4 regions of the Bowmanella denitrificans genome follow, and region 2 is predicted to be linked to each of the others. Evidence: predicted binding sites of a transcription regulator. Region 2 holds the regulator's gene; each other region holds the start of a gene.
The links. The regulator MetJ, encoded in region 2, represses methionine synthesis genes. The targets are predictions, from matches to a motif close to TAGACGTCTAGACGTCTA.
Positions count from the first base shown of each region.

Region 1: a site for MetJ is predicted at 1,740-1,757, ahead of thrA (bifunctional aspartate kinase/homoserine dehydrogenase I). Genes of this name have one in related genera too.
Region 3: a site for MetJ is predicted at 1,585-1,602, ahead of metK (methionine adenosyltransferase). Genes of this name have one in related genera too.
Region 4: a site for MetJ is predicted at 1,361-1,378, ahead of metA (homoserine O-acetyltransferase MetA). Genes of this name have one in related genera too.

Region 1 covers NZ_BAAAEI010000002.1:41,300-44,606, forward strand. The annotation lists gene aceK (bifunctional isocitrate dehydrogenase kinase/phosphatase) at 1-1,179, opposite strand, end outside; gene ABD028_RS01365 (response regulator) at 1,261-1,653, shown strand; gene thrA (bifunctional aspartate kinase/homoserine dehydrogenase I) at 1,907-3,307, shown strand, end outside.
Region 2 covers NZ_BAAAEI010000028.1:88,113-91,419, forward strand. The annotation lists gene metF (methylenetetrahydrofolate reductase) at 28-912, opposite strand; gene metJ (met regulon transcriptional regulator MetJ) at 1,069-1,395, shown strand; gene ABD028_RS20820 (GNAT family N-acetyltransferase) at 1,404-1,880, opposite strand; gene ABD028_RS20825 (NfeD family protein) at 1,877-2,341, opposite strand; gene ABD028_RS20830 (SPFH domain-containing protein) at 2,345-3,280, opposite strand.
Region 3 covers NZ_BAAAEI010000002.1:82,059-85,365, reverse strand. The annotation lists gene tkt (transketolase) at 1-1,245, opposite strand, end outside; gene metK (methionine adenosyltransferase) at 1,694-2,839, shown strand; gene ABD028_RS01560 (LysE family translocator) at 2,906-3,307, opposite strand, start outside.
Region 4 covers NZ_BAAAEI010000007.1:58,623-61,929, reverse strand. The annotation lists gene ABD028_RS08565 (MDR family MFS transporter) at 1-1,192, opposite strand, end outside; gene metA (homoserine O-acetyltransferase MetA) at 1,460-2,377, shown strand; gene ABD028_RS08555 (homocysteine S-methyltransferase family protein) at 2,401-3,307, shown strand, end outside.

The sequences.
Region 1 (3,307 bases), on a different contig from region 2:
CAGTTCGTCCAGCAGCGCCTGACTGACCCTGGTGCGTGGCAGGCGAAAATTCACATATTCGTGGGTGTCAGCCATACGGCCAACCCTGTCGCTCATTTTCACCAACCGATAACAGTCCTTAACATGCTGGCGGGTAATTTTCTTACTTTCGGCAAATTCGTCTTTGATGACCTTAAATACCACCCCATAAGTGGGCAGGTGGAATACCGCCATCACCAGGCCTTTGATACCCGGGGCCGCTTCAAACAAATCGTCGCTGTGCTGAAGGTGTTGTAAAAAGTTGCGATAAAACACCGTCTTGCCATGCTTGTAATAGCCCAGGGAAATATACAGCTCAAAATGCTTCTTGTTGGGCAATAGCTCCTGCAGAAAAGCCACTACCTCTGCCGGGTGCTGGGTATCCACCATAAAATAGGAGCGGGCAAAGCCAAATAAAACACTCAAGTCGCGCCGCTCGGTTAACAAGGTATCTACCACTAACTGCCCTTGTTTGTTATGCATCAGCGCCATCACGAAGGGGATGGGGTTGCCCTCGGTGCACATACGGCCAATCAGATAGGCGGCCTTATTGCGATAAAACACGCTTTGTAATATCTCGACTTTATTAATGCTGGCTAACTGTTCGCGACTGAAACTGTCCCGCAGGTATCGCTCCAGATGCTGCAAATCCCGCTCCAGATTGGCATAGGGAATGCGAAAGCTGTAACGGTCGAGTATTGCTTCCAGCGTATCTCGGATGCGGCCGCGGGCATCGAAGCTGTTGATAACGGACGCTCTTACCTGGCCTGGTAAATAGCAACGACTGGGTAACACAAACATCATGTCATCATCAATTTTCTGGTGGCGGAATAGTCGCCCTATAACGGAGTTGAAGAAAGTTTCGGCTAATTCGAATTGCCCGTGATGATCAAGTTGTTTAAGGTAGTGCTGCTTAAGTGAACGCCAGAAGTCCTGGTCCTGCTTATGTGGGTGACAACTCTGGTAAATTTCGGCGACCACTTCAGCCAGACTTTGGTCGTAAATGGCGATGCGCTCGCGGGCCGCAGTCTGTACCGCGCGCCAGTCGGCCTGCTCGAAACGTTCTCGGGCGGCACTGGTAATGCGGCTGTACCAGCGAAAGCTTTTTTCAAAGCCTTTGAGGATTTGATACGCAATTTTGCTGGCAGATGGTGATGGCAATAGGTGTTCCTCCGATAAATGGGGCTGCCGCACAAAGTATGCGTTACATCAGGAATTGATAACGAGAATAACGGAACAAAGATGGGTTTTCCTGTATTGATTTGCGATGACTCCATGCTGGCACGAAAGTCGGCACAGCGAGCGTTACCCATTGACTGGGATGCCGAAGTGAGTTTTGCGGCCAATGGCCGTGAAGCCATTGTGGCCCTGCAGCGTCAGCACTTCGGCTTGTTATTGTTGGATTTAACCATGCCGGAGATGGACGGTGTCGAAGTGCTGGAGCAAATTAAAGCGCTGGGCATTGAGGTCTTTGTAGTGGTAATCTCGGGCGATATACAGCCACAAATGCAGCAAAGAGTAAGAGAGCTGGGGGCATTGGACTTTATTGCCAAACCCGTGGACAGCCAGAAGTTGCAGGCTATTTTGCAGGGGTTTGGCTTGTACCGGCCAGCAGCGCAAAGCGCCCATGCCTAAATACTCAATGATATTGGTATAAGAACCAATCGATATAAGCTACGGGCGCTGCCTGTCGCAATTGGATGGAATTACGTCTTGACATATAGACGTCTATACGGCAAATTGAAACGCATGAAATTTATTCGTCGCACCACTACCACCATGATGATTACCACCACAAGACTGGTGGTCGCTGGCTAGTGCGCAACAGAATATCAACAAGCCCGCGACCCCACCAGGAAGCGGGTTTTTTTTTATCCAGGAGCAGCAAATGAAGGTAATGAAATTCGGGGGATCCTCGCTCGCAGATGCCGAGCGCTATCTGATGGTCAAAGATATCGTGCTGCCAACCCACCAGGACACCGGCGCGGCAGTGGTACTGTCGGCCCCTAAGGGCGTCACCAATGCCTTGTCGTCTCTGGTTGATATGGCAGTGGCCGGACAGGACTACCAGGAACTGTTTGACAAACTGACCACCACCCTGACCGGGATTGTGCGCGAGCTGACCGAACATATCAGCGGTTTCGACGGCACCACCCTGCTTACCTACATTGATGAGCTGCTCAGTGAGTTGCATCAGAACCTGGATGGCATCAAGCTTATTCACTGCAGTCCGGATGCGGTGACGGCCAAGATTCTGAGTCTGGGCGAATATGTCAGCGTCAACATTTTCAGTAAGCTGATGACTGCGCTGGGCCATACCAACCTGATTATTGATCCGGTGCAGTATGTGTTGGCCGAAGGGGATTATCTGGACAGCATTGCTGATGTGGCAGAAAGTCGCAGCCGTTTTGGCGATATCCCTAAAGACGGTTCGGTGCTATTGATCATGCCGGGTTTTGTGGCGGCCAATGACAAGGGCGAAAAAGTCACCCTGGGACGTAACGGTTCGGATTATTCCGGCGCCATACTGGCGGCTTGTATTGATGCCGAGTGTTGTGAAATCTGGACCGATGTGGACGGGGTGTACAATGCCGATCCTAACCAGGTGGAAGGCGCGGTGCTGCTGGATAAGCTGACCTATCAGGAGGCCATGGAGCTATCCTACTTCGGTGCTAAGGTTTTACACCCTAAAACCATCGGCCCGATTGCGCAGCATCATATTCCCTGTCTGATCCGTAATACCCTCAATCCTGTGGCCCCAGGTACCCTGATCAGCAATGAGCCCAGCACGGTCTGGACCAGCGTCAAAGGTATTTCGCACCTGTCGGATGTGACCATGTTTAATGTGGCAGGTCCTGGCATGAAGGGTATGGTGGGGATGGCCAGCCGGGTCTTTGAGGTCATCTCTAATGCCAATATTTCCATCAGCCTGATCACCCAGTCGTCCAGTGAATACAGCATCAGTTTCTGTATTCACAGTAAGGACGCTGCCCGCGCGCTGGCGCTACTCGAAGATGCGTTTCGCCTGGAGCTGGAAAATCAGTTGCTGGAGCCCATTGAGATGCGCCAGGAACTGGGCATTGTCACCCTGGTTGGTGATGGTATGCGCCGGGTTAAAGGCCTGGCGGCCAAGTTCTTCAGTTCCCTGGCACAAGCCAGGGTCAATATTGTCGCTATTGCGCAGGGCTCCTCAGAACGTTCTATTTCTGCCGTGATTGAAAGCCGCAAAGCCAAGGAGGCCGTGAAGGTCGTGCATCAGAATTTTTTCTCTAATCTCCATACCATTGAC
Region 2 (3,307 bases):
CTGTGTGTCTGTCAAACTAATGTTTACTTAGTCGGCTCGCAAACCCAGCATATGACAAATCGCATAGCTGAGCTCACAGCGATTCAGCGTATAAAAATGGAAGTTACGCACCCCTTCTTTGGCCAGAATACGCGCCATATCCATAGCAATGCTGGCACCCAACAGATTACGGGTGGTCTGGTCATTATCGTCCAGACCTTCATACATCTTATGCAACCAGTTTGGCACATGCACATTGGTCATACCGGCAAAACGCACCAGAGTATTGTAATTCGTTACCGGCAAAATACCGGGGATGATTTCCAAATCTATTCCTGCGGCTGCGGCCCGGTCACGAAAGCGCAGAAACACTTCGGCATCGAAGAAAAACTGCGTAATAGCCGAACTTGCACCGGCTTCGGCCTTACGTTTCAGATTCAGCAAGTCAAACTGGCCATTAGGCGCTTCAGGGTGAATTTCCGGATACGCCGCCACGGCAATATCGAAATCCGCCACATCTTTCAGTAACGCCACCAGATCCGCCGCATACAGCTCGGTTTTGTCCACGCCTTTAGGCAAATCACCGCGCAGGGCAACAATCTTACGAATACCAGCCTGCCAGTAGTCATGGGCGATTTGCTTAAGCTCTTCTCGGCTGGCATCCACACAGGTCAAATGTGGCGCGGCCGCCACACCGGTCTCGGCCTGGATACGTTTCACCACATCATGGGTACGATCCCGCTCGCCACTGTTCGCACCATAAGTCACCGACATATAAGCTGGCTTAAGGGGTGCCAGGCGCTGCACTGAATGCCACAGAGTTTGTTCCATTTGCTCAGTTTTAGGCGGGAAAAATTCAAAAGACACATTGATATTGCGCAATTCAGACAAGGAATTGTTCAGCGCATCAATGCCCTGGGCATAGGAAACCATAGTGACTCCTGGAATAAGCTCTGGATTTTGGACGTTTAGATGGCTAAATCTACTTGTATTCCGCCCAGACATCAAGATGTTTGGACTTCCAGATTGACTGAATCCTGCCAGCGGTTAGAATTTTGCCATCTAACTTAAAATAAAACAGGCAGAAACATGGCTAAATGGAATGGCGAGTATATTCATCCCTACGCCGAGCATGGAAAAAAGAGCGAGCAGGTAAAAAAAATTACCGTGTCCATTCCATTGAACGTACTCAAAGTACTAACCGATGAGCGGACGCGCAGACAGATCAACAATTTACGTCACGCCACGAATTCGGAGTTGCTGTGTGAAGCATTTCTGCATGCGTTTACCGGGCAACCCCTACCCAATGATGCCGATCTGCAGAAAGACAATCCTCATCGTATTCCGGCAGAAGCACGCAAAATTATGGAAAAAATGGGTATTGATGTTGACGCAGTGGAAGCCGAGGAAGACTGAAAATAACGTTAAGCGAGCCTGACTTCCGGTTGGGCCGTTTGCAACGCCTTTGCCCCTGCCTGCAACAAATAAAAGTCCGGTTCTTCCGCACTTACGCAGAAGCCAGCATTTACATAAAATTGCAGAGCTTGCTGATTACAACGAAACACCCTGAGTGTTAACTCTTGAGCCTGATAGACCTTAAGCAATTGCAATAGCAACCTACGTCCAATTCCCTTATTGCGCCATTGTGGTGCCATAATCAGCATCGTAATATATAGGCCATGCTTTGGACGTTGGCAGAGCTGAATATAACCAAGATTGAGGTGGCCAGATACCACCAATAGATTTTGATTATCCTGCCAGCGCTTAGCAAAATCCTGACGCTGCCAGTTCTCATCCCATCCCCACTGACTTTCAATATGTCCACGCATGGCCTGCTGATAATGCCGCCAGAAGTAACTTTTATCCTCATTGCCCGCCTGGGCCAGACGAAGATTTATCACGACACGTCCTGCACAGGTGCAACATCCAAACGCCCTACCGACACTTTAACCACCTGCACCGTCTGCCCAGCTGTTAAATGTTGCTGACTGTGTACCTGCCAAGCAATACCTGAATAACGATACTCAAAACTCTTACCTGGCTGCAGTGCCTCGGTAACTGCAAACTGATGCCCGATCAGATCACTTTGTACCTGTACCGGTTTTCCTTTCGCCTGCATATTTTTTAGCGGCTTCCACAACAACAACGCAAACAAGGCACTCAACACGGCGAGGCTGGCCAGAGCGCTGAACATATCCTGTCCAAGCAAGCCAAGATACATCATCAGCCCGGTGGCCAGCGCTGCCAGGCCAATAAAGAACAACACAAAGGTGGCAAAGCCCAGGATCAGTACTTCAACGGCCAGCAGTGCCAGGCCTAACACCATCAGACTCTCGGCCAGATGCTGATTCAGTAGGTCCATCGGTTACCCCTTTTTTATATTCTCGATAATGGTCATGGCCTGCGCTACCATTGACGCGGCATCAGTCCCACTGTCTGGTAGCAACACCACTGAGGACTCTTTAGCAATGGCTTGTTTGGCTTCAATGGCCTTAGTGGCCAGATCCAGTTGAATCGCCTTCTGGCCTTGTTCTGTGTTGGCCGCTTCGCCCACCAGTCGCAATGCTTCGGCCTGCGCCTCTGCCACCGCCAGAATAGCTTTGGCTTCACCCTCAGCGCGCAGCACCTGCTCTGCTTTGTCCGCTTCGGCGGCCAGTACCACTGAAGCTTTTTCACCCTCGGCACGGTTAATAGCCGCTTGCCTGTCACCTTCAGATTCCAGGATCTGTGCCCTTTTGACTCGTTCCGCCTTCATTTGCGCTTCCATAGCTTCCATAACCGAATGCGGTGGCACAATGTCTTTAATTTCATAGCGCATCACCTGGATGCCCCAGGGGCCAGAGGCTTCGTTTATGGCTGATACGATATTAGTGTTAAGTTGATCACGCTCTTCAAAGGTTTTATCCAGTTCCATTTTACCCAGCTCTGAACGCATAGTGGTTTGCGCCAACTGAGTCACGGCAAAGATATAATCATCCACCCCATAGGTGGCCTTGTAGGGATCCAGCACCCGGAAATACAGCACCCCATCCACCTTAAGAGAGATGTTGTCACGGGTAATAGCGCTTTGTTCCGGCACATCCACGGCCTGCTCTTTCAGCGAGCGGTCGGCGGCAATCCGGTCAATAAAAGGTACGATAAAATTCAGTCCGGCTTCGCGGGTGGTCTGGTATTTACCAAATCGCTCAATCAGATAAGCCCGATTCTGAGGGACAAAGATAATGGCGGATTTTAATACCACCACCACAAAAATCAGTAGAAAGGTCTCAATACGTAAAATGTAGTCAAACAGTATATCCATATTTTTCTCCAATGACGTTCCACTAAA
Region 3 (3,307 bases), on a different contig from region 2:
CACACCGTAGTAGATGTAGTTGCCGCTGGCATCATCCGCAGTCAGGCCTTTGGAGCCGGACCATAGTGTCAGATTGGAACCGGCCAGATCGGCAGAGCCGCCAATCACTTCTGGTAACAATGCGGCAAAGGCTTCAATGGCGTTTTGCGAAGCCTTGCGGCTGGCAATATTCTCGGCCTTGTCCTGGCACTGGCGAATAAAGGCATTGGCCTTATCGCTGAAATCGGCAGGTAGTTCGCCAGCCAGACGGCGATTCAGTTCAGCCGCCAGCTCCGGATAGGCACTGGCATAAGCGTCAAACTTGGCGTTCCAGTCCTGCTCCAATCTGGCCCCTTTATCTTTGGCATCCCAACCGGCGTAAACCTCGGCCGGAATATCAAAAGGTGCATGGGGCCAATTAAGAAATTCACGGGCCGCGGCAATTTCATCGTCGCCCAAAGGCGCACCATGGCAATCATGGCTGCCGGATTTATTCGGCGAACCAAAACCAATAATGGTTTTAGTACAAATCAGTGTCGGTTTGTTGGTTTCTGCCCTGGCCGCTTCGATAGCGGCTTTTACCTGTTCAGGGTCATGCCCGTCGACGCTTTCAATCACATGCCAGCCATAGGCGCGGAAGCGCTCTGGTGTATTGTCGGTAAACCAGCCTTCCACGTGCCCGTCAATGGAAATACCGTTGTCGTCCCAAAATGCGATCAATTTGCCAAGACCCAGGGTGCCAGCCAGTGAACAGGTTTCGTGTGACACCCCTTCCATCAGGCAGCCATCGCCCAAGAAGCAGTAAGTAAAATGGTCAATAATGTCATGGCCATCACGGTTAAACTGTGCCGCCAGAGCTTTCTCGGCAATGGCCATACCCACAGCATTACTGATGCCCTGACCCAGCGGTCCAGTAGTGGTTTCTACCCCTGGCGCGTAGCCGTATTCGGGGTGGCCTGGGGTCTTGGAATGCAACTGGCGAAAGTTTTTCAGCTCTTCCATTGGCAGGGCATAGCCGGTCAGATGCAACAGCGAATAAATCAGCATCGAACCATGGCCGTTAGATAGCACAAAGCGGTCACGGTTGGTCCAATCGGGATTGGCCGGGTTGTGATTTAAAAAATCACACCACAGGACCTGGGCAATATCCGCCATGCCCATGGGGGCACCTGGGTGGCCAGACTTGGCTTTTTGCACCGCATCCATGGATAAGGCACGAATGGCATTGGCTAATTCGCGACGAGCGACTTGTGACGATTGGGGCATACTGACTCCTGCTGACAGGCCCTCTAGGCGGCCTGGACTGTTCTTGGCAAAAACGGGCACCTATTCTTACCCAGCCCCGGCTCAACTGCAACGTCCTTGGCAGATTCCGCAATGCCAAAGGTGAATAAGTTATTGCCCCAGTGTTATTACTAAGAAATGTCATGGCTGATATTCGAAAAGGTCGTAGCACGCCATGAATACATCCAACGTCTGCTCACCAGAGGCGGTGAGTACCCTGCAGTAATGGCACAATTTTCCCAGCTGGCTCCCCCTGCGAACGAGGCCGTTGTATTTATTCCGGGAGTGCGGCTTGTGGCAAGCAAAACTGACACAGACATTTAGACGTCTAGAAGTAAAGACTGGTTTTTTTTAATCGCTTGGGTAAAATGCGCGGTAATGTGGCCGTTAACCTATCGGTCAGTAATGAATTTGTGAATGAGGAAGAATTATGGCCAAGCATCTGTTTACCTCAGAGTCTGTATCCGAAGGTCATCCGGATAAAATTGCCGATCAGATTTCTGATGCGGTTCTTGATGCCATTCTGACCCAGGACCCGAAGGCCCGAGTTGCCTGTGAAACCTATGTTAAGACAGGTATGGTACTGGTCGGTGGCGAAATCACTACGTCAGCCTGGGTGGATATTGAAGAGCTGACCCGCAAAACGGTGCGGGAAATCGGCTATGTGCATTCAGATATGGGGTTTGATGCCGACTCCTGCGCCATTCTTAACGCCATCGGCAAGCAAAGCCCGGATATCAATCAGGGTGTAGACAGAACCCGCCCTGAAGAACAGGGTGCCGGCGATCAGGGCCTGATGTTTGGCTATGCCACCAATGAAACCGACGTATTAATGCCAGCGCCTATCACCTATTCGCATTTACTGGTAAAGCGTCAGGCCGAAGTGCGCAAAAACGGCACGCTGAACTGGCTGCGCCCCGATGCCAAGAGTCAGGTGACCTTTGTGTATGCCGATGGTAAGCCAGTGGGTATCGATGCGGTGGTGCTATCCACCCAACATTGCGATTCCATCAGCACCAAAGACCTGCAGGAAGCGGTGATGGAAGAAATCATCAAACCCGTGCTGCCTGGTGAGTGGCTGACCAGTCAGACTAAATTCTTTATTAACCCCACAGGTCGCTTTGTGATTGGTGGCCCAATGGGGGATTGCGGTCTGACCGGCCGTAAGATTATTGTTGATACATACGGCGGTATGGCCCGTCATGGCGGTGGCGCTTTCTCCGGTAAGGACCCATCCAAAGTGGATCGTTCTGCCGCCTACGCTGGCCGTTATGTGGCCAAGAACATTGTCGCGGCAGGTTTAGCGGATAAATGTGAAATTCAGGTTTCTTACGCCATAGGTGTGGCAGAACCCACCTCTATCAGTATTGATACCTTCGGCACTGGCAAGGTGGATGAAGATACCCTGATTGCACTGGTGCGAGAGCATTTTGATCTGCGCCCTTACGGCCTGATTAAAATGCTGGATCTGGAACGACCTATCTATCAGGCCACCGCCGCTTACGGGCACTTTGGTCGCGAAGAGTTTCCCTGGGAAGCCACCGACAAGGCCGAGGCCCTGCGCAGCGCGCTATAAAACTCAGAACGCGCTCAAATCAAACGCCGGGATTCCCCGGCGTTTTATTATCCGCTTGAATGACCATTAATGCTTACTCAACAGATAACCACCAAAACCCAGCATCGTTGCGCCGCTCAGCTTAGTTAAAAGCGGTATCGCAAATTTTTGCGAAAGCCGCTCGGCCAAGCGTGCTGCCAGTAATGCATAAGCCACTTTGACGCCGCCAACCGCACCTATGGTAATCCATACCAGGCTGGCTATGTCCATCAGGGTTAAACGGTCCAGGTCGACAAAAACCGGAAACAAACTGGCATAAAAGAATATGGCCTTAACATCGGCCAGGGTCAGCAATAACCCGCTGACAAAGCTGCTCCCTCCCCTTTGGCTTTTACCCTGCCACTGTCCGGGGCCCGAGCGTAGCAATTGCCAGCCCAGCCACAGCAAGTAGCCGCCCGCTAACCAGCGAACGACCTGAAACACGTCACC
Region 4 (3,307 bases), on a different contig from region 2:
CTTGTCGTTCAGCCCGTCTAACCTGTTGATAAAGAACGAACACCGCCAAACAGCAAAAGCTCGTGCAAAGAAACAGTGCGGGGCCGCCATAGGCCTTGAGCAGCAGACCACCGATATAAGGTGCAATAGCAAATCCCAGCGAATAGATAGCCGCAGCCCCGTAGTAAACCCCGCGCATATTGGGCGGCGCAATGCGATCGATTTGAATATTCATGGTAGGAAAAAGCACACATTCGCCCAGGCTCAGTAGAAAGGTGGCAACTATCCAACCCCAATACCATTCTACCGGATTAAGGGCATAACCTAACTGGGAGAGTGTCAGCAGTACCATGCCTACTTGCACCCTGTGAGTCAAACTGCGCTTTTGCATCAGTCTTACCATCACAAATTGGAAACAGACGATCGTCATACCGTTGGTGAAAATCAGGGTGCCAACTAACTGCACCACGTTGTCCAATCCTTCACGACTCAGATACTGAACCAGGGATGAGTCCATATGCGCAAAGACAAATGCCACTAAAGTATTGGCGGCAACCAGCAGCAAAAACAGCTTATCCTGCTTAAGTACGGTTAATATCTGTCTGAGGGGCACAATGCTGGCTGTCGCAGTTTTGGGGGACGAAGGACGACGAAACCCCCACCAGACAACCCATAGCAAAATAAGATACACGGCTGCAACGGCAAAAAACGTATGCTGCTGGCCGGAAAAACCCAGCCATACGCCCGCCAGGGGAAACAGTGCCGCACCCACATTGATGGAAAAGTAGCGTAACTGAAAAGCCATCTCACGCATTTCACTGCTTGGCAGCATATCGCTGATGATGGCTTTGGCTGGTGGTTCCCAAATCTCCCGGCTAATGGCGCAAAAGGTCATGCAGATAGCATAAAGCAGTACCTGATCGGCAACGGCAAGCAGACTGAAAGCCAGTACTGCCAGCACCCCGGCAGTGATCAGCATGGTTTTACGCCCCAGCCTGTCGGTGAGTGCCCCGGCGTAAAACCCCACCAATACGGCCGATACGGCAGACAAGGTCATGGTCAGGCCCACTTGCCATTCGTTCAGGTTGAACTTCTGGTAAAGCATAATGGCCATGAAGGGCCAGACCATAAAGAAGGTACCACGTGAAAAGAATACCCCCAGGATCATAATCCACACCAGGGAAGGAAATTGTCTAGCCAGTTGCCAGTTCACGCTATCTGGTCCTTCAGGGTCTTTTAACAGGTGTATAAGCTATAGGTTTTACTCTTGATTTAAAAGTCACCTTTTACAAACCGATCCTCTGCACGCGCGGTAATGGCGGCGCTGACGTACTGCAAAGACAGACTGTGAACTTTGATTTCCATCTTATTATACTTGTTTTGGACGTCTAGACGTAAAGAGGTTGACATTTCCAGACGTCTTGGCAAGATCGCCATAGCGCCGGGGCGGCCTATTCGTTCACTTGTTCGGAGCACTACCATGCCAATTCGCATACCCAATGACTTACCTGCACAAGATGTTTTAGGCGAAGAGAACATTTTTGTGATGGGGATGGACCGTGCGGCCCATCAGGATATTCGTCCTTTGGAAGTCGGTATTCTGAATTTGATGCCGAATAAGATTGAGACCGAAGTGCAACTGTTGCGACTGCTGTCCAATACGCCATTGCAAATCAATGTGGATTTAATTCGGATTGACAACGAAGCACCGAAGAATACCCCGAAAGCCCATATGGATGCGTTTTATCACCAGTTTGAAGATGTGGCGCAGAAGAAGTATGACGGGCTGATTGTCACCGGCGCACCGCTTGCCTTGCTGGATTATGAAGATGTTAAGTACTGGGATAAGATGCAATCGGTACTGGATTGGGCACGACGCCATGTGCAGTCCACCCTGTTTTTGTGCTGGGCCGCCCATGCAGCCATGTACCATTACTATGGTATTGACCGGCGTCTGCGCGAAAATAAGCTCTCTGGCGTGTTTGTGCATCAGGTTAATCAGGAGCACGATGAACTGCTGCGCGGTTTCGACCCGGTATTCAACGCCTGCCATTCCCGTTTTGGGGAAATTCCGACAGACACCTATTTGTCATTAGCGGATATCAAGGTACTGGCCACCTCAGACAAGGCCGGGGTTTACCTGGCAGCCAGTAAGGACAAGCGTTTGGTATTTGTTACCGGTCACCCAGAATATGACCCTGATACCCTGGCAGGTGAATATCAGCGCGATCTGGATAGTGGCCTGTCGCCTGCTGTGCCGGATAATTATTTCCCTGGCGATGACCCTGGCAAGCCGCCATTGGTCACCTGGCGCTCCCATGGTAATTTGTTGTTCACCAACTGGCTGAATTACTATGTGTATCAGGAAACCCCGTATAACCTGTCGGATATTGCCTGAAAGGCATAAAGAGGATTGTTTAGTTGAAGCTTAAGCCCATCGAAGAGGCCCTGAAATCGCGCATCCTGATCCTGGATGGCGCCATGGGCACCATGATCCAGCAGCATAAGCTGGAAGAAGCCGATTATCGCGGACAGCGTTTTGCCGACTGGCATATGGATATCAAGGGCAACAATGATTTGCTGGTATTAACCCAGCCAGAGATTATTTCTGACATTCATGAACAGTATCTGGCTGCAGGGGCCGATATTCTGGAAACCAACACCTTTAACGCCACCTCTATCGCCATGGCGGATTATGATATGCAGGCGCTGGTGTATGAAATTAATCTTGAGGCCACCCGTTTGGCCAGGCAGGCTTGCGACAAATACAGTACGCCTGAACGCCCCCGCTATGTCGCCGGGGTGTTAGGTCCCACTAACCGCACCGCCTCAATCTCGCCAGATGTGAATGATCCAGGCAAACGTAATGTCACCTTTGATGAGTTGGTAGCAGCCTATGAAGAGGCCACTCAGGCCCTGATGGAAGGCGGTGCAGATATTATTCTGATTGAAACCATCTTTGATACCTTAAATGCCAAAGCAGCCGCCTTTGCGGTGGAAAATGTATTTGAAAAACGCCAGCAACGTTTGCCGGTGATGATCTCAGGCACGATCACCGATGCGTCGGGGCGTACCCTGTCCGGGCAAACCACCGAAGCTTTTTATTATTCACTGCGCCATATAAAGCCGCTGTCCTTTGGTCTTAATTGCGCTCTGGGGCCGGATTTGCTGCGCCAGTATGTGCAGGAGCTCAGTGATGTGTGCGAATGTGCGGTATCTGCCCACCCCAATGCCGGTCTGCCCAATGAATTTGGCGAATACGATATGGACGGCGAAGAAATGGCGGTACATATTCGTGAATGGGCCGATGCCGGAATGCTCAACATAG